4 regions of the Streptomyces sp. NPDC058371 genome follow, and region 2 is predicted to be linked to each of the others. Evidence: riboswitches for the same ligand, from Rfam matches in the RefSeq annotation. Region 2 holds a riboswitch; each other region holds the start of a gene.
What was found. A riboswitch is a leader RNA that binds a small molecule or an ion and turns the genes downstream of it on or off. The one in region 2 is predicted to bind thiamine pyrophosphate.
Positions count from the first base shown of each region.

Region 1 (5,454 bases), on a different contig from region 2:
CGATCGATACGTCGTCGTGCGAGTCGGTACCACCATCGCGACGTTCGACACGATGAAGGTGGGTGGCAGTCCCGCCTTCTTCCCCACCGAACTGCTCAAAAAACAGATCGAGCGCCTGAGGAATGCCCAGCGCCACCGAAATGCGGCGGTGTTCCTCGGTCGACAACCCCGAGGAACACCGCCGTTCCAGCGGTCAGTCGGCCAGCGGCAGATAGACCCGGTTCCCCGCGGCCGCGAACTCCTTGGACTTCTGCGCCATGCCCTCCTCGATCTCCGCCTGGGAACCGCCGTGTTCGCGGCGGATGTCGTGGGAGATCTTCATCGAGCAGAACTTCGGCCCGCACATCGAGCAGAAGTGGGCCGTCTTGGCGGGCTCGGCCGGGAGGGTCTCGTCGTGGAACTCCCGTGCCGTGTCCGGGTCGAGGGCCAGATTGAACTGGTCCTCCCAGCGGAACTCGAAGCGGGCGTCGGACAGCGCGTCGTCCCATTCCTGAGCGCCGGGGTGCCCCTTGGCGAGGTCGGCCGCGTGTGCGGCGATCTTGTATGTGATGACGCCGGTCTTGACGTCGTCACGGTTGGGCAGGCCCAGGTGCTCCTTGGGCGTGACGTAGCAGAGCATGGCCGTGCCCCACCAGGCGATCATCGCGGCGCCGATGCCGGAGGTGATGTGGTCGTACGCCGGCGCGACATCCGTCGTCAGCGGGCCGAGGGTGTAGAACGGCGCCTCCTCGCAGATCTCCTGCTGAAGGTCGATGTTCTCCTTGATCTTGTGCATCGGGACATGGCCCGGGCCCTCGATCATGGTCTGTACGTTGAAACGCTTCGCGACCGTGTTGAGTTCCCCGAGCGTCCTCAACTCCGCGAACTGAGCGGCATCGTTGGCGTCCGCGATCGACCCGGGCCGCAGCCCGTCGCCGAGCGAGTACGTGACGTCGTAGGCGGCGAGGATCTCGCAGAGCTCCTCGAAGTTCTCGTACAGGAACGACTCCTTGTGGTGCGCGAGGCACCACGCGGCCATGATCGAGCCGCCGCGCGAGACGATGCCCGTCTTGCGGTTCGCGGTGAGCGGCACGTACGGAAGGCGCACGCCCGCGTGCACCGTCATGTAGTCCACGCCCTGCTCGGCCTGCTCGACGACCGTGTCCTTGTAGATCTCCCAGGTCAGCTCCTCGGCACGGCCGTCGACCTTCTCCAGCGCCTGGTAGAGCGGCACCGTGCCGATGGGCACGGGGGAGTTGCGCAGCACCCACTCACGGGTGGTGTGGATGTTGCGGCCGGTGGACAGGTCCATGACCGTGTCGGCGCCCCACTTCGTCGCCCACGTCATCTTGTCCACCTCCTCCTCGATGGAAGAGGTGACCGCCGAGTTGCCGATGTTGGCGTTGACCTTCACCAGGAAGCGCTTGCCGATGATCATCGGCTCGATCTCCGGGTGGTTGACGTTCACGGGCAGCACCGCGCGGCCGGCGGCGATCTCCTCGCGTACGACCTCGGGGTCGACGTTCTCCCGGACCGCCACGAACTCCATCTCGGGCGTGATCTCCCCGCGGCGGGCGTACGCGAGCTGGGTGACGGCCTCCCCGGGACGCCCCCGGCGCGGCTGCCGCGGCCGCCCCGGGAAGACCGCGTCGAGGTTCCTGAGCCCCCCGCGCGGTGAGGTGTGCTTGATTCCGTCGTCCTCGGGGCGCACGGGACGGCCCGCGTACTCCTCGGTGTCACCGCGGGCGATGATCCAGTTCTCGCGCAGCGGTGCCAGCCCCCTGCGGACGTCGGTGTCGACGGTCGGATCGGTGTACGGGCCCGAGGTGTCGTACAGCGTGACCGACTGCCCGTTGGTGAGGTGCACCTGACGGACCGGCACCCGCAGGTCGGGGCGAGAGCCCTCGACGTATGCCTTGTGCCAGCCGATGGACTTCCCGGCCTCGCCGCTCTCGGTGGAGGCGGGGGCCCCACCGTCGCCGGCCGGAGCACTCGCTCCGTCCGTCTGGCTGGAGGCAGGCGTGCGTACGTCCTTGATGGTCATGAGACCTACTCCCTACGCCGGCATTACCCGGTAACAGGTTCGGCGGTCGACGCAGCGAGTTCCGTCTGCCGATGTTTCATGTGAAACATCGCTGAGACGAAGGTCAGCGCCCTCTCAGCCCGGTGCTCCGAGCTCCCGCGTGTGCAAAGGTGCCTCCACGCTAGCGTCATATCTGGCGCGGTGAACAGAGGGCCCCTGCCGTTCTTGCGATGATCGGTCGGTGACCACGACGCAGCAGCCACCGTTCCCACCGTCCGAGCCGCCGCGTGGACGGGGTCCGGGCGACGGCCACGGGCGGGGTCCGGGCGACGGGCACGGGCACGGGCCGGACGGTGACAATGGTCACGGGAACGGCGGCGGACCCGGATCCGGCTCCGGCTCCGGTGACGCGCACGGCCCCGGCGACGGTCACGGACACGGCCACTCGCACAGCCATGGCCCCGCGGCCCCGGTCTCCAAGCACCTGCGCAAGGTCATCGCCGCCGTCCTGATCCCCTTCGCGGCCGCGGTCGTTGTCGGCCTGGCCGTGTTCTGGCCGGGCGGCGCTCCCTCGCACGAACGCACCGGCGTCGGTTTCGACCGGCAGACCCAGCAGGCCACGGTCACCAGGGTCGACCAGGTGGACTGCAAGTCCGTGAACGCCTCGGGGGACACCCCGACCGGTGACACCTCGACGCCCGAGGGCTCCTCGGCACAACAACAGGCGACGGGCGACTGCAAGAAGGCGACGATCCGGATCGACACCGGCAAGGACAAGGGCCGTACGTTCACGGAGATCGTCCAGCCCGACCAGTCACGCCAGTTGCACCAGAGCGAGAAGGTCGTGGTCGCGTACGAGCCCTCCGCGCCCAAGAACCTGCAGTACTCGGTCACCGATGTGAACCGCAAGATCCCCATGGCGGTGCTCGCCGGGATCTTCGCGCTGGCCGTCGTGGTGGTGGGCCGGATGCGCGGTCTCATGGCGCTGATCGCGCTCGCCGTCAGCTTCCTGATCCTGACGCTCTTCATCCTGCCGGCGATCCTGCAGGGCTCGAACCCCCTGGTGGTGGCCGTGATCGGCGCCAGCGCCATCATGCTGATCGCCCTCTACATGTGCCACGGCCTGTCGGCCCGTACCTCGGTGGCGGTGGTCGGCACGCTGCTCTCGCTGGTGCTGATCGGCCTGCTGGGCTCCGCGTTCATCGGCTGGGCCGCGCTGACCGGCAACGTGGACGACAACACCGGCCTGATCCATGGCCTGTATCCGTCCATCGACATGAGCGGTCTGCTCCTCGCCGGTGTGATCATCGGCTCGCTCGGTGTGCTCGACGATGTGACGGTGACGCAGACGTCGGCCGTCTGGGAGCTGCACGAGGCCAATCCGACGATGGGCTGGCGCGGGCTGTACCGGGCGGGCATCCGGATCGGCCGCGACCACATCGCCTCCGTCGTCAACACCCTCGTACTGGCGTACGCGGGTGCGGCCCTCCCCCTGCTGCTGCTCTTCTCGATCGCGCAGAGCAGCGTCGGCACGGTCGCCAACAGCGAGCTGGTCGCCGAGGAGATCGTGCGCACGCTGGTCGGCTCGATCGGCCTGGTGGCGTCCGTACCGGTGACCACGGCGCTGGCGGCCCTGGTGGTCTCCGCGGACCGCCCGAGCGGCACGGGGGCTCCGGCGCCCGCGAGTGCCCGGACTCCGGCCCGCGGCGGCAAGGGCCGCCGCCGCAAGCACTGACGCCGCCGGGTGCACGGGCTCCTGAACGGGAGCCGTACGGATCCCCTGGACGGGAGCGGATCAGGCCCCCGCGCCGAAACGGCACAGGACCCATCGCGGGAGCGCCTCGCGGGAGCGGCACAGGCCCCTCTGAACGCGAGCGTTGGAACGCCACCTCTGGGTGAGGAAGCGTTACGCCACTTGAGGGGCGCGGCGCGTCTCAGCCCGCGCTCTGCTCCTCCGCGAGGATGCGGTCCAACGCCTCGTCGAGATGGGTGTCGAAGTCGGCGAGAGAGCGCTCCTGCCCGAGCGGCACCAGCTTGTCCGTGCGGTCGAGGAATGCCACGAGCGGTGCCGTGCCGGACCGGAACAGCGCGTGGTCGCCGCCCACCTGAAGCCGGATCAGCACCTCACCGAATGCCTCCGGGTCCGCCGGCGAGATCCGCACATCCCCGTCGCCGCAGGCCCGGCCCACGCCGTCGATCAGCAACTCCCGCCCGAATGTCCAGGTCACCGGAGCATCACCGGGCAGATGAAAAGTCAGCCGCACGGCAAAAGGATCACAAGTCTCATATCGCAGCTCCACCGGAATACGGAAGGCGAGCTCCTCCGACACGAGAAAGCTCATCATGACCTCTGCCTGCACCGACTCGCGCATCGCCTACCCCGGAGTTTGCCGTCGACTGGCCAGGAATCGTCCCCCTGACGCTGGTGGCATCTTGCAGAAAGTACATGGCAGATTACAAGGAGTGAGTTTTCAGATGCTGATAGAGATCGTGAGTGTCCCTAGCAGCCTGCCGATCTCGGCCTGCAATTGCCGTGCCGCGGGAAGCAGCCGCTCCGCCTGGTGAAAGGGCAGGGAAATGGCCATGGTCGCGGCCGTTGTCCCTGCGGTGAGAGGGATCGCGGCGCAGACGGTTCCCAGCGCATATGCCTGTCGTTCCACGACTGGTTCCATCCGCCCCATGCGTTCCAGACGCCGCAACAGGGTGCGCTCGTCACGCACCGTGTACGGCGTGAGGGACTGGACCGGGTAGCGGTCGAGGTGGTCCCGCCGGGCGTCCTCGTCCAGTTGGGACAGCAGACACTGGCCGATCGCATGGGCGTGACCGGTCTCCCGGAAGTCCGCCCACTCCTCCACGGCCGGATTGCCCGGGCTCTCGGCGACGGACATGACCTCGATCTCGCCCTCGCGGTAGACCGCGTAGTACACCGGGGCACCGATCGAATCGCGCCATCTGGCGAGCGCCTCGTTCACCGTGCTGCGACGTTTCTGCTGTGCTCCGCTGCTGCTCAGCCGCTCAGCGGCCTCACCGAGGAAGAACAGCCCCTTCTCGCGGTGGAGATAGCCCTCGTGGGTCAGGGTGCGCAGCAGGTGGTACGCCGTGGGAAGCGCGAGCCCGGCCTCGCGCGCCAGTTGCTTGGCGGGTGCTCCGCCCTCGCGTGCGGCGACCGCCTCCAGCAGCCGCATCGCCCGCTGCACGGACCCGATGAGGGTCGTGGGGTGCGGATCCGGTGGTGCGGGGGGCTGTTCCGCGAGCGACGCGTGCGGCCCCGCGAGCCGGGTCCGCGGCGAGGTGTGCGCCGCTCCGGCCGACGTATCCGGACAGCGTGCTTCCTCGGGCGCCGTACGCGGACGGCGCGCTTCCTCCGGCGCCGTACGCAAGGAATTCGCTTCCTCGGACGCCGTACGCGAGGGATTTGCCTCCCCGGGCGCCGCACGTGAAGGGCGTGCTCG
Region 1 is NZ_JBHXJC010000016.1:14,372-19,825, reverse strand. It holds gene thiC (phosphomethylpyrimidine synthase ThiC) at 194-2,023, opposite strand; TPP riboswitch at 2,016-2,172, opposite strand; gene ACFWM2_RS33620 (YibE/F family protein) at 2,244-3,737, shown strand; gene ACFWM2_RS33615 (SsgA family sporulation/cell division regulator) at 3,937-4,374, opposite strand; gene ACFWM2_RS33610 (IclR family transcriptional regulator) at 4,474-5,208, opposite strand.
Region 1: another riboswitch for thiamine pyrophosphate. It lies ahead of thiC (phosphomethylpyrimidine synthase ThiC); the one in region 2 lies ahead of thiO (glycine oxidase ThiO).

Region 2 (5,454 bases):
GAGCGCGGCATCGGACGCCGTGCCGGCACCGGCGTCCAGAACGACCGGCACGCGTGCGTGCTCCACGATCAGCTGGAAGTTGTGCGGATTGCGGATCCCGAGCCCGGAGCCGATGGGTGAACCCAGCGGCATGACCGCGGCGCAGCCGACGTCCTCCAGCTTCCGCGCGAGGACCGGGTCGTCGTTCGTGTACGGCAGCACGGTGAAGCCGTCGTCCACGAGCGTCTCGGCGGCATCCAGCAGCTCGATCGGATCGGGCAGCAGCGTGCGCTCGTCGGCGATGACCTCCAGCTTGACCAGGTCGGTGCCGAGGGCCTCGCGGGCCAGGCGCGCGGTCAGGACGGCCTCCCCTGCGGTGAAACAGCCCGCCGTGTTCGGCAGCACCCGGATGCCGAGCTTGTCGAGCACGGAGAGGACCGAGCCGTGGGCCGCCGGGTTCACCCGCCGCATCGCGACCGTCGTCAGCTCCGTGCCGGACGCGACGAGCGAGCGTTCCAGCACGTCGAGGCTGGGGGCGCCTCCGGTGCCCATGATCAGCCGGGACGAGAAGGTCGTACCGCCGAGGACGAAGGGATCGTCGGCCATGGGTCAGCCTCCTTGGACGGCGGTGAGGACTTCGACGCGGTCTCCCTCGGAGAGGGACGTGGACGACCACCGCGCGCGTGGGACGACGGTTTCGTTGAGCGCGGCGGCGACGCCGGACGGGGCCGGGGTCAGGGCCGAGACGAGGGTGTCGAGCGCGGTGCCCGCGGCGATCCGCTGCTGTTCGCCGTTGACGATGATGTTCATGCGGGCTGCTCCGTGAGGGCCGTGCTGAAGCGCTTGGGGGTGAAGGGGCGTGCCTCGGCCGGGAGTTCACCGGTGGCGAGGACGTGCGCCATGGCGTCGCCGGTCACGGGCGTGAGCAGGACGCCGTTGCGGAAGTGCCCGGTGGCCAGCAGGAGGCCGTCGAGCTCGGTCGGACCGAGCAGCGGCGCGTTGTCCGGGGAGCCGGGTCGCAGTCCGGCCCGGGTCTCGGTGAGCGGCAGTTCGGTGATCCCGGGGACCAGCTCGTGGGCGTCGCGCAGCAGCTCGTACACGCCGCCCGCGGTCACCGTCCTGTCCCAGCCCAGCTCCTCGCTGGTGGCGCCGACGACCAGCTCGCCGCTCTCGCGCGGCACCAGATAGACCTGGCTGCCGCGGACGACGGCGCGCACGGTCCGGCTCAGGAAGGGCGCGTACCGCTGCGGCACGGTCAGCCGCAGCACCTGCCCCTTCACCGGCCGCACGGGCGGCAGTACGGCGTCGGGGACCCCGGCGAGCCGCCCGCTGAGGCTGCCCGCGGCGAGGACGACGTGGCCCGCCGAGAGGTCGGTGCCGTGCGCGGTGCCGACGCCGGCGGCCCGGTCCCGTACGACGGAGAGCCGCTCGGCCCAGGTCCGGTGGAAGACGACCCCGGCGCGCTCGCATGCGGTGACCAGAGCCCTGGCCAGCCGGCGCGGGTCGATCTGGTGGTCGCCGTCGACCCGCAGGCCGCCGCGCACTCCGGGCGCCAGCAGCGGCTCCAGGCGACGGCACTCACGGCCGCTCAGCCACTCCGACTCCAGGCCCGACTGCCTCTGCAGGGCGTGCAGTTCGCGCAGATGGGCCCGGTCGTCGGCGTCGAGCGCGACGGCGAGCGTGCCGCACTGGCGGTAGCCGAGGTCCAGGCCGGTCGCCGCGGTCAGCTCGGCCACGAAGTCCGGATAGCGGCGCGCGGAGGCGAGGTTGAGTCCCAGCAGGGTCTGCTCGCCGTAGTGCAGTTCGGTGACGGCGGCCAGCATGCCGGCGGCCACCTGCGCCGCTCCGCCGCCCGGTTCCGGGTCCACGACCGCGGTGGAGAACCCGCGCTGAGCGGCCCGCCAGGCGGTCACCAGACCGATGATTCCGCCCCCGATGACCAGGACGTCTGAGGTACGCGACATGGGCGTCCAGCCCCTCCCTTCGCCGGCATGACCCGGATCAGGTTCGTACGGTCGGAGGCCGTCCCAGCCTCCCTCTCAGCCCGGTTCGTCCGGGCTCCCGCGTGTGCTTTACGTTGGCCAGCCTAGCCCTTCGTCACGAACCTCAGTACTCGAACCTCAGTAGAGGAGCCCTCCGCGTGGCCCGCTCGCTCGACGGTCTCGTCCTGGCCCCGGTCGCCGACCAGGCGCCGGGGCAGGTCGGCACCCGCACCCGGTTCACGTACCACGAGAAGGACGGCGTGATCTGGGCCGAGTACGCCGGCGGCGATGTCGTACGTGGTCATCTCGTGGGTAGACGGGAGGGGGACCGGCTCGACTTCCGTTACGTGCAGCTGAAGCACGACGGCACGACCTCCTCCGGGCACTGCGTGTCCGCGGTCGTCGAACTGGCCGACGGCCGGGTGCGCCTGGAGGAGACCTGGAAGTGGGAGTCGCAGGCGGGCAGCGGGACGAGCGTGGTGGAACAGATCCACGAAAGTGTGGAACAGGTCACTGAGCACGTCCCCTGACTGACATTTTGTCAGGTGTCTAAGGTGATCAGGTGAGCGAGCAGACGCAGGAGCGGACAGCGCGGCGGGTCGTCGTCGTGGGCGCGGGCATGGCCGGGGTGCAGACCGCGGTCGCCCTGCGGGAACAGGGCTTCACCGGCAGCGTGACCCTGATCGGCGCGGAGCCGCACCAGCCGTACGACAGGCCACCCCTGTCCAAGGCCGTGCTGCTCGGCAAGGCCGAGGGCTCCGCCTTCGACGTGGACTTCGAGAGCCTGGGCATCGAACTGCAACTCGGCCGCGAGGCGCTCGGCGTGCGCCCCGGGGACCACGAGCTGGACACCGACTCCGGTCCGGTCCCGTACGACGTCCTCGTGCTCGCGACGGGTGCCGAACCGATCCGGCTGCCGGGCACCGAGGGCGTGCCGGGGGTCCATCTCCTGCGCACCCTCGACGACGCCGAGCGGCTGCGTCCCGTGCTCGCCCAGCAGCACGACATCGTGGTCGTGGGAGCGGGCTGGATCGGGGCCGAGTTCGCCACGGCGGCGCGTGAGGCGGGCTGCGCGGTGACCGTCGTAGAGGCCGCCGACCGGCCGCTGGCCGGAGCGCTGCCCGCCGAGGTGGCCGCGCCGATGGCCGCCTGGTACGCCGACAGCGGTGCCACGCTGCGCACCCACGCGCGCGTGGAGCGTATCGAGCCCGGCGCGGTGATCCTCGACGACGGTTCGCGGGTGCCCGCGGGCGCGGTCGTCGTCGGCATCGGCGCCCGCCCCGCCACCGCCTGGCTGGCCGGCTCCGGGATCACGCTCGGTGCCCACCGCGAGGTGCTGGCCGACGCCCATCTGCGCACCTCCGCGCCGGACGTGTTCGCGGTCGGCGACTGCGCCTCCTTCCCCTCGGGGCGGTACGAGGGGCGCCTGCTGGTCCACCACTGGGACAACGCCCTGCAGGGGCCGCGCACGGTGGCGGCGAACATCATCGGCGAGGCCCCGGCGGCCTACGACCCGGTCCCGTACTTCTGGTCCGAGCAGTTCGGCCGCTTCGTGCAGTACGTCGGCCACCACGACTCCGCCGACACGACCGTGTGGCGCGGCGACCCCTCGGGGGCGGCCTGGACGGTCTGCTGGCTGCGGGAGGGCCGGCTCGTCGCGCTTCTCGCGGTCGGCCGCCCCCGGGACCTGGCCCAGGGCCGCAAGGTCATCGAGGCGGGGACCCCTATGGATCCGGAACTGCTCGCGGACCCGGCGCGGCCGCTGAAGGCCGCCGCGGCCTAGGGTCTGTCCGGCGGATCCTGCGGTTCCGTCCGCACGGTGCCCGGAGACTGGGCCGAGCGGGGTGGGGTGCGTGCCGCGCAAAGCGGAGCCATCACGGCCGACGACAACGCCGCGAGTGTGCGTGCCACACCCCACGACCCGGCGCATGATCCGCCGGGCGGGCCCTGGTCCGTCACCCCTGGTCGGAGGGGTCTGGCTTCCGACTGTCAGTCCGGGATGGCAGGCTTGTCCCGTGACCGAGATTGACGCAAAGATCGATGCTCTCGTCCCCGCCTGGCTCACCCTCCCCGACATCGCCGAACAGTTCGGCGTCGAGGTGACCCGCGTCCGGCAGCTGGTCAGGGAAGGCCAGCTGATTGCCGTACGCCGTGGTGAGAACCGCGCGCTGCACGTCCCCGCCGCCTTTATCGACGGGGTCGAGCAGAAGGTCGTCAAGGGCCTGACCGGCACCCTGACGCTCCTGCGGGACGACGGCTTCACCGACGAAGAGATGCTCGAGTGGCTCTTCACCCCCGACTCGACCCTGCCCGGCACCCCCGCGCAGGCTCTGAGCGAGAATCGCGGCACGGAGGTGAAGCGCCGCGCCCAGGCGCTCGCCGTCTGATCCGACAACCGTCCGGCGTACGGACCACGGCTCGCCGCTCACCCGGCCGCCGCGGTCCGTACGCGCCACCGACCACGGGGGACACACACCCATGCCCGAGACCGCCGCCACCGCCCGCCAGCAGCTCGCCGACGCCCGGGTCTACCTGTGCACGGATGCCCGTAGGCGCCAGGGCGACCTCGCCGAGTTCCTCGACGCGGTCCTGGCGGGCGGGGTCGACATCGTGCAGCTGCGCGACAAGGGCATGGAGGCGGCCGAGGAGCTGGCGCACCTCCAGGTCTTCGCGGACGCCTGCGCGCGCCACGGCAAGCTCCTCGCGGTGAACGACCGTGCGGACGTCGCCCACGCCGTCGGCGCCGATGTGCTGCACCTGGGCCAGGGTGACCTCCCCGTCCCTGCCGCCCGCGCGATCCTCGGCGAGGACGTCCTGATCGGCCGTTCCACGCACGCCGGGTCCGAGGCCGCGGCCGCCGCGGTCCAGGAGGGCGTGGACTACCTCTGCACGGGCCCCTGCTGGCCCACGCCCACCAAGCCCGGCCGGCACGCACCCGGCCTCGACCTGGTGCGCCACACCGCCTCGCTGGGCACCGATCGCCCCTGGTTCGCCATCGGCGGCATCGACCTCGGCAATCTGGACGAGGTGCTCGAAGCGGGCGCCCGCCGTGTCGTCGTCGTGCGGGCGATCACCGAGGCGGACGACCCCGCGGCGGCGGCCGGAGAGTTCGCGAAGCGGCTCCGGGCGGCGTGAGCAGCTCGCGAGACGGTTCCGGGCGGCCTAAGGCGCCGGAGCTTGACGCTGCGTGTCCGAAGGGTGGACAAGAAGTCGACAAATCGGACAAATCTCATCGGTTCGGTTGGGGGACCGGCGTCCCCTGGCTAACCTGCGGATATGGCCCTCGGATCTGCCTCCACCAGGACTGATCGCGCACGCACCGTGCGCGACATGCTCGCGACCGGCAAGAAGACGTACTCGTTCGAGTTCTCCGCGCCGAAAACCGCCAAGGGCGAGCGGAACCTGTGGAACGCCCTCCGCCGGGTCGAGGCCGTCGCACCCGACTTCGTCTCCGTCACCTACGGCGCCGGCGGCTCCACGCGCGCCGGCACGG
Region 2 is NZ_JBHXJC010000005.1:72,171-77,624, forward strand. It holds gene ACFWM2_RS17615 (thiazole synthase) at 1-585, opposite strand, end outside; gene thiS (sulfur carrier protein ThiS) at 589-789, opposite strand; gene thiO (glycine oxidase ThiO) at 786-1,943, opposite strand; TPP riboswitch at 1,941-2,054, opposite strand; gene ACFWM2_RS17630 (hypothetical protein) at 2,120-2,491, shown strand; gene ACFWM2_RS17635 (NAD(P)/FAD-dependent oxidoreductase) at 2,524-3,744, shown strand; gene ACFWM2_RS17640 (Rv2175c family DNA-binding protein) at 3,977-4,348, shown strand; gene thiE (thiamine phosphate synthase) at 4,440-5,096, shown strand; gene metF (methylenetetrahydrofolate reductase [NAD(P)H]) at 5,238-5,454, shown strand, end outside.

Region 3 (5,454 bases), on a different contig from region 2:
ACACGCCCGTGGCGCTTGTGACATGAAGGCCGGCGTCGTCGCCAACATCGCCGCGCTGGCGGCGATCCGCGCCAGTGGCGTACGGCCGGGCGGCAGCGTGGCCGGCCACTTCGTCGTCGGCGAGGAGGACGGCGGGCTCGGCGCCTTCGGGACCCTGCGCCGGGGACACCGCGGTGATGCCTGTGTCATCAGCGAGCCGACCGGCGGCACCCTGATCACCGCCAACGCGGGCGCCCTGACCTTCCGTATCACCGTGCCCGGCCGGTCCGCGCACGCGAGCACCCGGGACGCCGGCGTCAGCGCCATCGACGCCTACACGCCGATCGGCGCGGCACTCGCCCGGCTGGAGGTCGTACGCAACAAGGTGCCGGATCCCTTGATGGCCGAATACCCCATCCCCTACTGCCTGTCCGTCGGCATGGTCCGGGCCGGGGACTGGGCCAGCAGCGTGCCGGGCCTTCTCGTCGCCGACGGGAGGCTGGGACTGCGGCTCGGCGAGGAACCCGCCGCGGCACGCGCCGAGTTCGAACTGTGCGTTGCCCAGGCGTGCGCGGACGATCCATGGCTGCGCGACCACCCGGCCGTCGTCTCCTGGCCCGGCGGCCGGTTCGCCAGTGGCAGGCTCGCCCCCGGGCATCCCCTGCGCGAGGTGGTCGGCACCGCACACGCGGACGCCACCGGCTCACCGGGACCCCGGGAGCGCGGCGCGCCGTACGGCAGCGATCTGCGCCTCTACGCGGCGGCGGGCATACCGACGCTGCAGTACGGACCCGGCGACGTGCGCCTCGCCCACGGCCCCGACGAACGCGTATCGCTCACCGAAACCGTCGCCGTCGCCCGCACGCTGGTCCTCACGGCACTCAGGACCGCGGGGACCCGGTAACGGGAGGCGTCCCGGCCGACCCGAACGACGACCCCCGCCGGGACCCGGTAGCGGAAGGCGACCCCGGCCGACCCGAACCGCGGGAGCCCGGTGCCCACCCGAACCGCAGGAACCCGCTCGGCGAGACGCGCCCGGCTCACCTCGACAACCAAGTGCGGGCGCAGCGCGTCACCGGCGCGGGCGGGTCCGCCAGCCGTGGTCGACCGGGCCCAGGCCCGCGCCCAGGGCGAAGCCCGCGGCGATCGCACCCGTGACGTACTCCTTCGCCCGGCGCACCGCCTCCGGTACCGGATGCCCCTGCGCCAGGCCGACCGCGATCGCGGAGGCCAGGGTGCAACCCGTGCCGTGCGTATGGCGGTTGTCGTGGCGCGGGGCCCGCAGCCAGTGCTCCTCGCGGCCGTCGGTCAGCAGGTCCACGGCCTCGCCCGGCAGATGACCGCCCTTCACGAGGACCCACCGCGGCCCGTACTCCAGGAGCCGTTCCGCCGCCCGGCGCATGTCCCCTTCACTCGTCACCGAGACCCCGGTGAGCTGCGCCGTCTCGTCGAGATTCGGGGTCGCCACCGTCGCGACCCGCAGCAGTACGGTCCGTACGGCGTCCAGCGCGTCGTCGGCGAGCAGCCGGTCGCCGTGCTTGGAGACGCTCACCGGGTCCACGACCACGGGTGCGGCGGTGTCCGCGAGCAGCTCGGCGACGGTCTCGACGAGCAGGGGCGAGGCCAGCATGCCGGTCTTCAGCGCCTGTACGCCGATGTCGTCCACGACGCTGCGGTACTGCGCCCGCACCGCCTCGGCCGGCAGCTCCCACGCCCCCTGGACCCCGAGGGAGTTCTGCGCGGTGACCGCGGTCAGCACGCTCATGCCGTGCGCGCCCAGCGCGAGCATCGTCTTCAGGTCGGCCTGGATACCGGCGCCGCCCCCGGAGTCCGACCCGGCGACGGTCAGGACGCGCGGCGGCGCGACGGCGGCTGCCGGAACCGGTGCGGTCGCGGCACCGGGTGATGTGGCCGGCTGTGTCATGACCGGGTCTCCTTCGAGGTAGCGCCGAGACCCAGGCGCAGCGGGGCGTACACGGCGAGCGCCACGACGAAGGCCACCCCGTAGGCGAGATCGGCGCCGTGCAGGGCGTCGGCCACCGGACCCACGTACAGGCTGGTGCTCATGAACGGGACGGCGGCGGCGAAGGCGACGACGAACGCCGTGAGCGCGGGCCACCACTGCTGCGGGCGGGCGTTCTCGGCGGCCAGGTCGACCGGGGCGCCGGCGCGGGCCCTGGCCCGGACGAGCCAGTCGACGGCCACGATCGCGACGAATCCGGGGATCCAGTAGCCGACGAGCAGCAGCACGTTCTGGAAGCGGGTGGTGGTGTCGGCCGCGTGCATCCACAGGACGAGCGGGAAGCCGAGGGCGGCGGCCAGCGCGGCGGCGACCGGACGCGGCAGGCGTACCCCCATGGTCTGCAGGGCCAGCGAGCCGCTGTAGTCGTTCATGGCGTTGCTGGACAGGGCCGCGAGCGCGACGGCGAGCAGGCCGAACGCACCGAGGACGCCGCCGCCGAGCAGGGTGTCGACGCCTCGGGCGGTCTGGTCGGTGAAGACGGACGCGCCCCACAGGCCCAGTGCCTGGACGGCCACGAAGGACACGCTGACGCCGAGCAGCGTGCACCAGAACATCCGCGGCCGGGACGCGGTGCGCGGGAGATACCGGCTGAAATCGCTGGCGTAGGGGGCCCAGGACAACGCGAGGCTCAGTGCGATGGTGCAGGTCAGGACGAACGCGCCGGCCCGGTCGGCGCCATGGACCGTGGCGACGGCGGCGGGGTGGCTGCCGCCGAGCAGCTTGGCGGTCAGCGCGGCGAAGGCGGCGGCGAGCGCGAACGTCATCACGGTCTGGAGCCGGTGGATCGCCTCGTACCCGAGGACACCGAGAGCCCCTTGGGCGGTCATCATGACCAGGACGCCCAGCCAGAACGGCCAGCCGCACAGCTGGGCCAGCGCGTCCCCGCCGAACAGGCCGATCAGCGCGTCCCAGGCGATCGAGGAGAGCCACTGCAGGGCGCCCGGCACCGCAACGGCCCGCCCGAACGCCAGCCGGGCGAGCGGGAGTTGCCCCGCACCGGTCTGGCTGCCCCAGGTGCCCAGGTAGGCGGTCGGCACCGCGCCCAGGAGGGTGCCGAGGACGACGGCGGTGAGGGCGGTGGCGAAGTCGAGGCCGAGCGCGACGCCGGCGGTGCCGGTGAACACGCCCGTCATGGTCAGGTTGGGGGCGAACCACACGGTGAACAGCCGGGCCGGGCTGCCGTACCGCGCGTCCTCGGGGACGGGTGCGATGCCACGGGCCTCGACCCGCAGATCACCGGGAGCGGCGGGCATCCGCCCGTCGAAGACGCGCTGCGGGGACCCGACGGCCACCTCACCGCGGGCATGCGGCAATGACATGAGACATCCCTCCGCCAGTCCTAACTGGTTCAGGTTCGACGGGTGTGATCTCAGCCCTCGTGCGGGGCACCCCGTGTCCGGTACGCCGGCCAGGATAGCCCGGCCCGCGCGTACGTCCAGGTGGTGGGGCGGACGGCAGCCGTGCGCGGTCGGCGGACGGTGACCGGGCCGGTGCGGCGGGTCACGCCCGCGCCGCACGGTGTGCCCGGGGAGGGACGCCTGGGAGTGAATACCGTGATACGCGGACGACGTTCCCTTTGTCCGGGAGGGCGGGCTATGGTGACGCACTGACGGGATCTTGAACGGAGGGGGCGCAGGTGGAGAACCTCGCGAGGGCACGCCGCGGCCGGCCGCCCGGGACCGGGTCGGTGCAGGGCGAGCTGACCGGCCGCCAGCAGGCCATCATCGAGTTCATCAGGACCGAGGTGGCGCGGCAGGGCTATCCGCCGTCCATGCGTGAGATCGGCGAGGCCGTCGAGCTGGCGAGCACCTCCTCGGTCTCCCACCAGCTGTCGGTACTGGAGCGAAAGGGCGTCCTGTACCGCGATCCGCACCGGCCCCGCGCGTATCAGGTACGGCCCACCTGGGCGCCGAGTCTGGACGCCGACCGCGGGCCGGAGCCGGCCGCAGTACCGCTGGTGGGCCGCATCTCCGCGGGCACGCCCGTCCTCGCCGAAGAGGCGATCGAGGACATCTACCTGCTGCCGCGCCAGATGGTCGGCGACGGCGATTTCTTCGCACTGACCGTGAGCGGCGACAGCATGATCGAGGCGGCCATCTGCGACGGCGACGTGGTGGCCGTCCGCCGCCAGGACAGCGCCGATCACGGCGACATCGTCGTCGCGCTCCTGGAGGACGAGGCCACGGTCAAGCAGCTGCGCCGGCAGGACGGTCAGGTGTGGCTCATGCCGCGCAACTCCGCCTACGCGCCGATTCCCGGCGAGGACGCGGTCATCCTGGGCCGAGTGGTGGGCCTGATGCGCCAGTTGTAGCGGTGGCGAGGGTGCCGCCCCGCTCCGGGTGCGGTCCGGCCCCCGCGGGACCGGTGCGAACAGAAAGGGCCCCCGCGGGCTTTCGCCCGCGAAGACCCTTCGCACCGTCGGGACGACAGGATTTGAACCTGCGACCCCTTGACCCCCAGTCAAGTGCGCTACCAAGCTGCGCCACGTCCCGGTGCGCTCGCCGCGGTGAACCGCGTGATCGCGCGAACAGCACTTTACCGCACGCCACAGGCCGGTCCGCCGGGGGCGCGGGGGCGGCACCGGGGCCGGCGCGGGACAATCGGAGCATGAGCAGGATTTCCAGGGCCGGGGCTGACGACCGACGCGACCGGGACACGGAGGGACGGGCCCGCAACGCCCGTCCCCGGGACGGGCTCGGCCGGCCCCTGCCGTACGGCGCGGACGGGGTGGAGCGGCAACCCGAAGGGGTCGTACGCAGCCCCGCCGAGACGGTCGTCGAGGCGCAGGCGCTGCTGGCCGCGGGCAAGCCGTTCCACGCGCACGAGGTCTTCGAGGACGCCTGGAAGTCGGGTCCCGCGGACGAGCGCGCGCTGTGGCGCGGGCTGGCCCAGCTCGCGGTGGGGCTGACCCATGCGGCCCGGGGCAACACGACGGGCGGCGCCCGGCTGCTGCGACGCGGGGCGGGCGCCGCCGAACAGTGGGCCGCCGAATCCGGACAGAACCGGCCGTACGGGATGGATCTGGCGGAACTGGCGGCCTGGGCGCGGAGGTTGGCGGGGGTCGTGGAGCGGGACGGTACGGCGGTCGACGCGGTGGCGTGGGCGCCGCGACTGCGCGGGAGTGAACCCGGATAGACCGGCTGTCAGTGGCGTGGGGCAGACTCGGGTCGTGCGAAAGATTCATGTCATCGGAATCGGGGCGGGCGATCCCGACCAGCTGACCCTGCAGGCGGTCAAGGCGCTGAAGAGCACGGACGTGTTCTTCATCCTGGACAAGGGCGAGGTGAAGTCCGACCTCGTTCAGCTGCGCCGTGACATCCTCGACGCACATCTGCCGGAGGGGACGTACCGGCTGGTCGAAGCGCGCGACCCGGATCGCGACCGGGCCGCCGGGGGCGCGGCCTACTCACCCGCGGTCGGTGACTGGCGCAGCGCCCGCGCCGCCCTCTACG
Region 3 is NZ_JBHXJC010000001.1:623,223-628,676, reverse strand. It holds gene ACFWM2_RS02720 (ArgE/DapE family deacylase) at 1-883, shown strand, start outside; gene thiD (bifunctional hydroxymethylpyrimidine kinase/phosphomethylpyrimidine kinase) at 1,052-1,903, opposite strand; gene ACFWM2_RS02710 (purine-cytosine permease family protein) at 1,900-3,321, opposite strand; TPP riboswitch at 3,311-3,405, opposite strand; gene lexA (transcriptional repressor LexA) at 3,639-4,313, shown strand; tRNA gene ACFWM2_RS02700 (tRNA-Pro) at 4,421-4,494, opposite strand; gene ACFWM2_RS02695 (DUF309 domain-containing protein) at 4,610-5,137, shown strand; gene cobF (precorrin-6A synthase (deacetylating)) at 5,172-5,454, shown strand, end outside.
Region 3: another riboswitch for thiamine pyrophosphate. It lies ahead of ACFWM2_RS02710 (purine-cytosine permease family protein); the one in region 2 lies ahead of thiO (glycine oxidase ThiO).

Region 4 (5,454 bases), on a different contig from region 2:
GCCGAACCGTACGGTCGCCGCCTCGATGCCGAGCAGGGCACCCCGCACCTCCGTGAGCCTGGTCATCAGAACTCCCCCGTCGGGTCGGTCCGCAAGCGCTCCAGAACCAGCAGCGCCACCGCGCACACCACCATCAAGATCGTCGAAAGGGCCATCGCCTGACCGTAGTTCAGGTCACCGGCACGACCGAGGAGCCGGGCCACAGCGACCGGCAGCGTCGGATTGTCCGGCCGCGCGATGAAGACGGTCGCCCCGAACTCGCCCAGCGAGACGGCGAAGGCGAACCCGGCCGCGATCAGCAGCGCCCGCCGCACCATCGGCAGATCGACCTCGCGCCACACCCGCCACGGCGACGCCCCGAGCACGGTCGCCGCCTCCCGCAACCGCTCGTCCACCGCGCGCAGGACGGGCAGCATCGTGCGGACCACGAACGGGACACCGACGAGTGCCTGCGCGAGCGGCACCAGGATCCAGGAGGACCGCAGATCCAGCGGCGGCTCGTCCAGGGCGATCAGGAACCCGAAGCCGACCGTGACCGCGGAGACGCCGAGCGGCAGCATCAGCAGCGCGTCGAACCCGCGGACGAGCCGGCCCGCACGCCGGGTGAGGGCGGTGGCCGCGAGAGCGCCGATCAGCACGGCGACGGCGGTGGCGGCGAACGCGTACTGGAGCGAGTTGCCGATCGCCTCGATCGGCGCCACCAGGAAGATGCCGCCGTCCTCGGAGGTGAGCGCTCTGTAGTACGCCAACCCGTAACCGCCGGGGGTGTCCAGGGACCGCTGGACCAGCACCCCGAGAGGCAGCACGAGCAGGACGGCGATGCTCGCGAGGACCCCGGCGAGCAGCGCCCACTGCCCGGCCCCACGCGGCCGGCGCGCGGTCATCGAGGCGTCCACCAGACGCAGGGCGGTCTCCCGGCGCCGTACGGTCCAGGCGTGCACCGCGAGGATCGCGCCGACCGCCACGAACTGGACGATGGTCAGCACGGCGGCGGTGGAGAGATCGAAGATCTCCGAGGTCTGCCGGTAGATCTCGACCTCGAGGGTCGAGAAGGTGGGGCCGCCGAGGATCTGCACCACACCGAACGAGGTGAAGGTGAAGAGGAAGACCATGAGAGCGGCAGCGGCGAGGGCGGGCCCGAGAGCCGGCAGGGTCACCTTGCGCCAGGCGGCGAACCGGGAGGCGCCGAGCATCCGCGCGGCCTCCTCCTGACGCGGGTCGAGCTGCGCCCAGAGACCGCCGACCGTCCGGACGACGACGGCGTAGTTGAAGAAGACGTGCGCGAGCAGGATCGCCCAGACAGTGGTGTCCAGCCGTACGCCCCACAGCTCGTCGAGCAGCCCGCCCCGGCCGACCAGCGCCAGGAATGCGGTGCCGACGACGACGGTCGGCAGCACGAAGGGGACGGTGACCACCGCCCGCAGCACCTGCTTGCCCCGGAACTCGAAGCGCGCGAAGACATACGCGCCGGGGAGCGCGATCAGCAGCGTGAGCGCGGTCGACGCGCACGCCTGCCAGGTGGTGAACCACAGGACGTGCCGGATGTCGGACTGGGCGAGCACCTCGCCGATCCGCCCGAACCGCCAGACCCCGTCGGCCTTGAGCCCGCGGCCGACGATCGCCGCCACCGGGTACGCGAAGAAGGCCGCGAAGAACGCGACGGGCAGCGCCATCAGTCCGAGCCGCGCCGCGCCGCCGCGGGAGAGCCCCCTGCGCGCCCGGGACGCCCCGGGCTCCCCCTGTTTCCGGGACTTCCCGGGCGGCCGGGGCGCTACTTCAGTACGAGTGAGGTCCACGACTTGACCCACTGGTCACGGTGGTCGGCGATGGTGCCGGGGGCGAGCGTCTCGGGGTTCTTGGCGGCCGGCCCGAACTCGGTGAACTCGGCCGGGACCCGGGCGCCCTCGACCACCGGGTACACGAACATGTTCAGCGGCATGTCCTGCTGGAACTTCTTGGTGATCAGGAAGTCCAGCAGCGCCTTGCCGCCCTTGGCGTTCTTCGCGTTGCTCAGCAGGCCCGCGAACTCGATCTGCCGGAAACAGGTGCCGGTGGCGACGCCGGTCGGCGCGGTCTTGGGCCGCGGATCGGCGTAGATGACCTCGGCGGGCGGCGACGAGGCGTACGAGACGACCAGTGGGCGGTCGGCCTTCGCCTTCTTGCCACCGGCCGAACCGGAGAACTCGTCGTTGTAGGCCTGCTCCCAGCCGTCCACGACCTTCACGCCGTTGGCCTTGAGCTTCTTCCAGTAGTCCTGCCAGCCGGTGTCGCCGTACCGCGCCGCGCTGCCGAGCAGGAAGCCGAGGCCCGGCGACGACGTCGAGGCGTTCTCCGTGACGAGCAGGTTCTTGTACGCGGGCTTCACCAGGTCGTCGAAGGACTGCGGCGGGGCCAGCTTGTGGTCGGCGAAGTACTGCTTGTCGTAGTTGACGCAGATGTCACCGGAGTCGATGGGTGTGACGCGGTGCTCGGCCTTGTCGAGCTGGACGTCCGCGGCGACGGCGGACAGGCCCTTGGCCGCGTACGGCTGGAAGAGTCCGTTGTCGAGCGCGCGGGACAGCAGTGTGTTGTCGACGCCGAAGAAGACGTCGCCCTGCGGGTTGTCCTTGGTGAGGATGGCCTTGTTGACGGCCTGCCCGGCGTCGCCGTCCTTGAGGACCCTGACCTTGTACCCGGACTCCTTCTCGAACGCCTTGAGCACGCTCTTCGAGGCGGCGAAGGAGTCATGGCTGACGAGGGTCACGGTCTTGGACCCGGAGCCGGCGTTGTCGTCGGACGAGCCGCACGCGGAGAGCGTGACGAGCCCGAGACCGGTGGCGACGACCGCTGCCGTCAACCTCTTGGTGGTGCTCACTGAATTCCTCCTGGGATGACCAGGAAGAGACGCGGCCCTGCCCGGGAACCTCTGATAGTTCCCGGGCAGGGCGCAACAGCTTGAGTAACGACCGAACTTCCTACCCAGAATGACCTGGGCAAGGTTCAGAGGGTCTGCGGCCTGTGCCGCACTCTCAGCGCTGTGGCGCTCCCCTGTCGGAATATGAAGATGTACGTACGCCAGTCAGACTACCGCTCCCTCGCCGGAACGCGGCTGGTGGCTCCCCGGTGACACCGGGCAGCCGGGTCCTAGCGCTCCGCCGCCGCCAGCTGCCCGCAGGCCCCGTCGATCTCCTGGCCGCGGGTGTCCCGGACGGTGACCGGCACGCCGTGGGCCGCGATGGCCTCGACGAACGCCTTCTCGTCCTCGGGCCGCGAGGCGGTCCACTTGGAGCCGGGCGTCGGGTTCAGCGGGATCAGGTTCACGTGCACGGGCTTGCCCTTGAGCAGCCGTCCGAGCCGGTCACCACGCCACGCCTGGTCGTTGATGTCACGGATGAGGGCGTACTCGATGGACAGCCGGCGCCCCGACTTGGCCGCGTACTCCCAGCCGGCGTCCAGCACCTCGCGCACCTTCCACCGCGTGTTCACGGGGACGAGGGTGTCGCGCAGCTCGTCGTCCGGCGCGTGCAGGGAGATGGCGAGGCGGCACTTGAAGCCCTCGTCGGAGAACCGGTGGATCGCGGGCACCAGGCCCACGGTCGACACGGTGATTCCGCGCTGCGAGAGCCCCAGACCGTCCGGCTCGGGGTCGGTGAGCGCCCGGATCGAGCCCACGACCCGCTTGTAGTTGGCGAGCGGCTCGCCCATGCCCATGAAGACGATGTTGCTCAGCCGCGCCGGGCCACCGGGAATCTCGCCGTCCCGCAGGGCGCGCATGCCGTCCACGATCTGGTGCACGATCTCGCCGGTGGACAGATTCCGGTCCAGCCCGGCCTGTCCGGTGGCGCAGAACGGGCAGTTCATCCCACAGCCGGCCTGCGAGCTGATGCACATGGTGACCCGGTCCGGGTACCGCATCAGCACGGATTCGACGAGCGTGCCGTCGAAGAGCCGCCACAGGGTCTTGCGGGTGGTGTCGTCGTCACAGCTGATGTGCCGGACGACGGACATCAGCTCGGGCAGCAGCGCTTCCTGCAGCTTCCCGCGCGAGGCGGCCGGGATGTCCGTCCACTGCTCCGGGTCGTGCGCGTACCGCGCGAAGTAGTGCTGCGAGAGCTGCTTGGCGCGAAACGGCTTCTCACCGATCGCGGCAACCGCCTCTTTACGCTCGGCGGGCGTGAGATCGGCAAGGTGCCGCGGCGGCTTCTTGGCTCCGCGGGGGGCGACGAAAGTGAGTTCTCCGGGCTTAGGCATAGCTCTACCAGTGTCGCAGACATATGAAGAGAGGCCCGCCGCCCTGTGGACAGCGAGCCTCTCACTCAAGAACTGCAGGTCAGCGACGTACAACAAGGTCAGGGCGCAGTGGTCAGCCGGAGCCCACGAAGATCACCAGGAGCAGCCACACCACGGGTGCCGTCGGCAGGAGCGAGTCCAGCCGGTCCATGATGCCGCCGTGCCCCGGCAGCAGCGTGCCCATGTCCTTGATGCCCAGGTCCCGCTTGATCATGGACTCGCCGAGGTCACCGAGCGTGGCGCTGGCGGCCACCGCGAACCCGATGAGCAGACCCTGCCACCAGCTGCCGTCGTCGATCAGGAACTGCATGCACAGCGCACCCGCGGCCATCGCGAAGGTGACCGCTCCGACCAGGCCCTCGCGGGTCTTGCCGGGGCTGATGCGCGGCGCCAGTTTGTGCTTGCCGAAGCGCCAGCCGACGGCGTACGCGCCGGTGTCGCTGACGACCGTCAGGAGCAGGAACGTCAGGACGCGCCGCGGACCGTCGTCGGCCGTGAGCATCATCGCCACGAACGTCGCCAGGAACGGCACGTAGAAGGCCGCGAAAACCCCGGCGGTGACGTCCTTGAGGTAGCCCTCGGGCGGTTCGGTCATCCGCCAGACCAGGACGGCCAGCGCGGTGAGCGCCATCGCCACCCACGCACCCTCGGCGCCCCTGACGTAACCGGCGACGACCATCGCCGCGCCGCCGATCGCCAGCGGTACGAGGGGCGCCTTGATGCCCTTGCGCTCCTCGAGCCGTGAGGTGAGCTCCCACAGCCCCACGACCACGGCGACGACGATCACGCCGACGAACACGGCTTTGACGATGAACAACGACGCGATGATCACCGCACCGAGCCCGACGCCCACCCCTATGGCCGCACCCAGGTCCCGGCCCGCACTCTTCTTCTGCGGCGCGGGTACTGGCTGGTGGGCGCTGGGCATGGGCTCCTGCGGACTTGGCTGGTTGTGCGACGGCGTCCCGTAGGGCGCCGTCTGCGGTGTGTCGTCGCGGAACAAGGGGCCACTCAGCCGAGCGGCCCCCCGGTCGTCATCCTGGTCTCCGCCGTGTGCGGGTACGTCGGGCACGATGGGCATGGGGCGAGTCTGCTGGGCGTCATGCGCATCGTACGCGGGACCCGCCGGGGCAGCCCCCTGGACAGGCCCCTGGTCGGAAGGCCCCCAGTACCCGGCTTGTGGCG
Region 4 is NZ_JBHXJC010000006.1:126,359-131,812, forward strand. It holds gene ACFWM2_RS20180 (ABC transporter ATP-binding protein) at 1-66, opposite strand, end outside; gene ACFWM2_RS20185 (ABC transporter permease) at 66-1,796, opposite strand; gene ACFWM2_RS20190 (thiamine ABC transporter substrate binding subunit) at 1,772-2,854, opposite strand; TPP riboswitch at 2,934-3,039, opposite strand; gene rlmN (23S rRNA (adenine(2503)-C(2))-methyltransferase RlmN) at 3,124-4,230, opposite strand; gene ACFWM2_RS20200 (phosphatidate cytidylyltransferase) at 4,343-5,454, opposite strand, start outside.
Region 4: another riboswitch for thiamine pyrophosphate. It lies ahead of ACFWM2_RS20190 (thiamine ABC transporter substrate binding subunit); the one in region 2 lies ahead of thiO (glycine oxidase ThiO).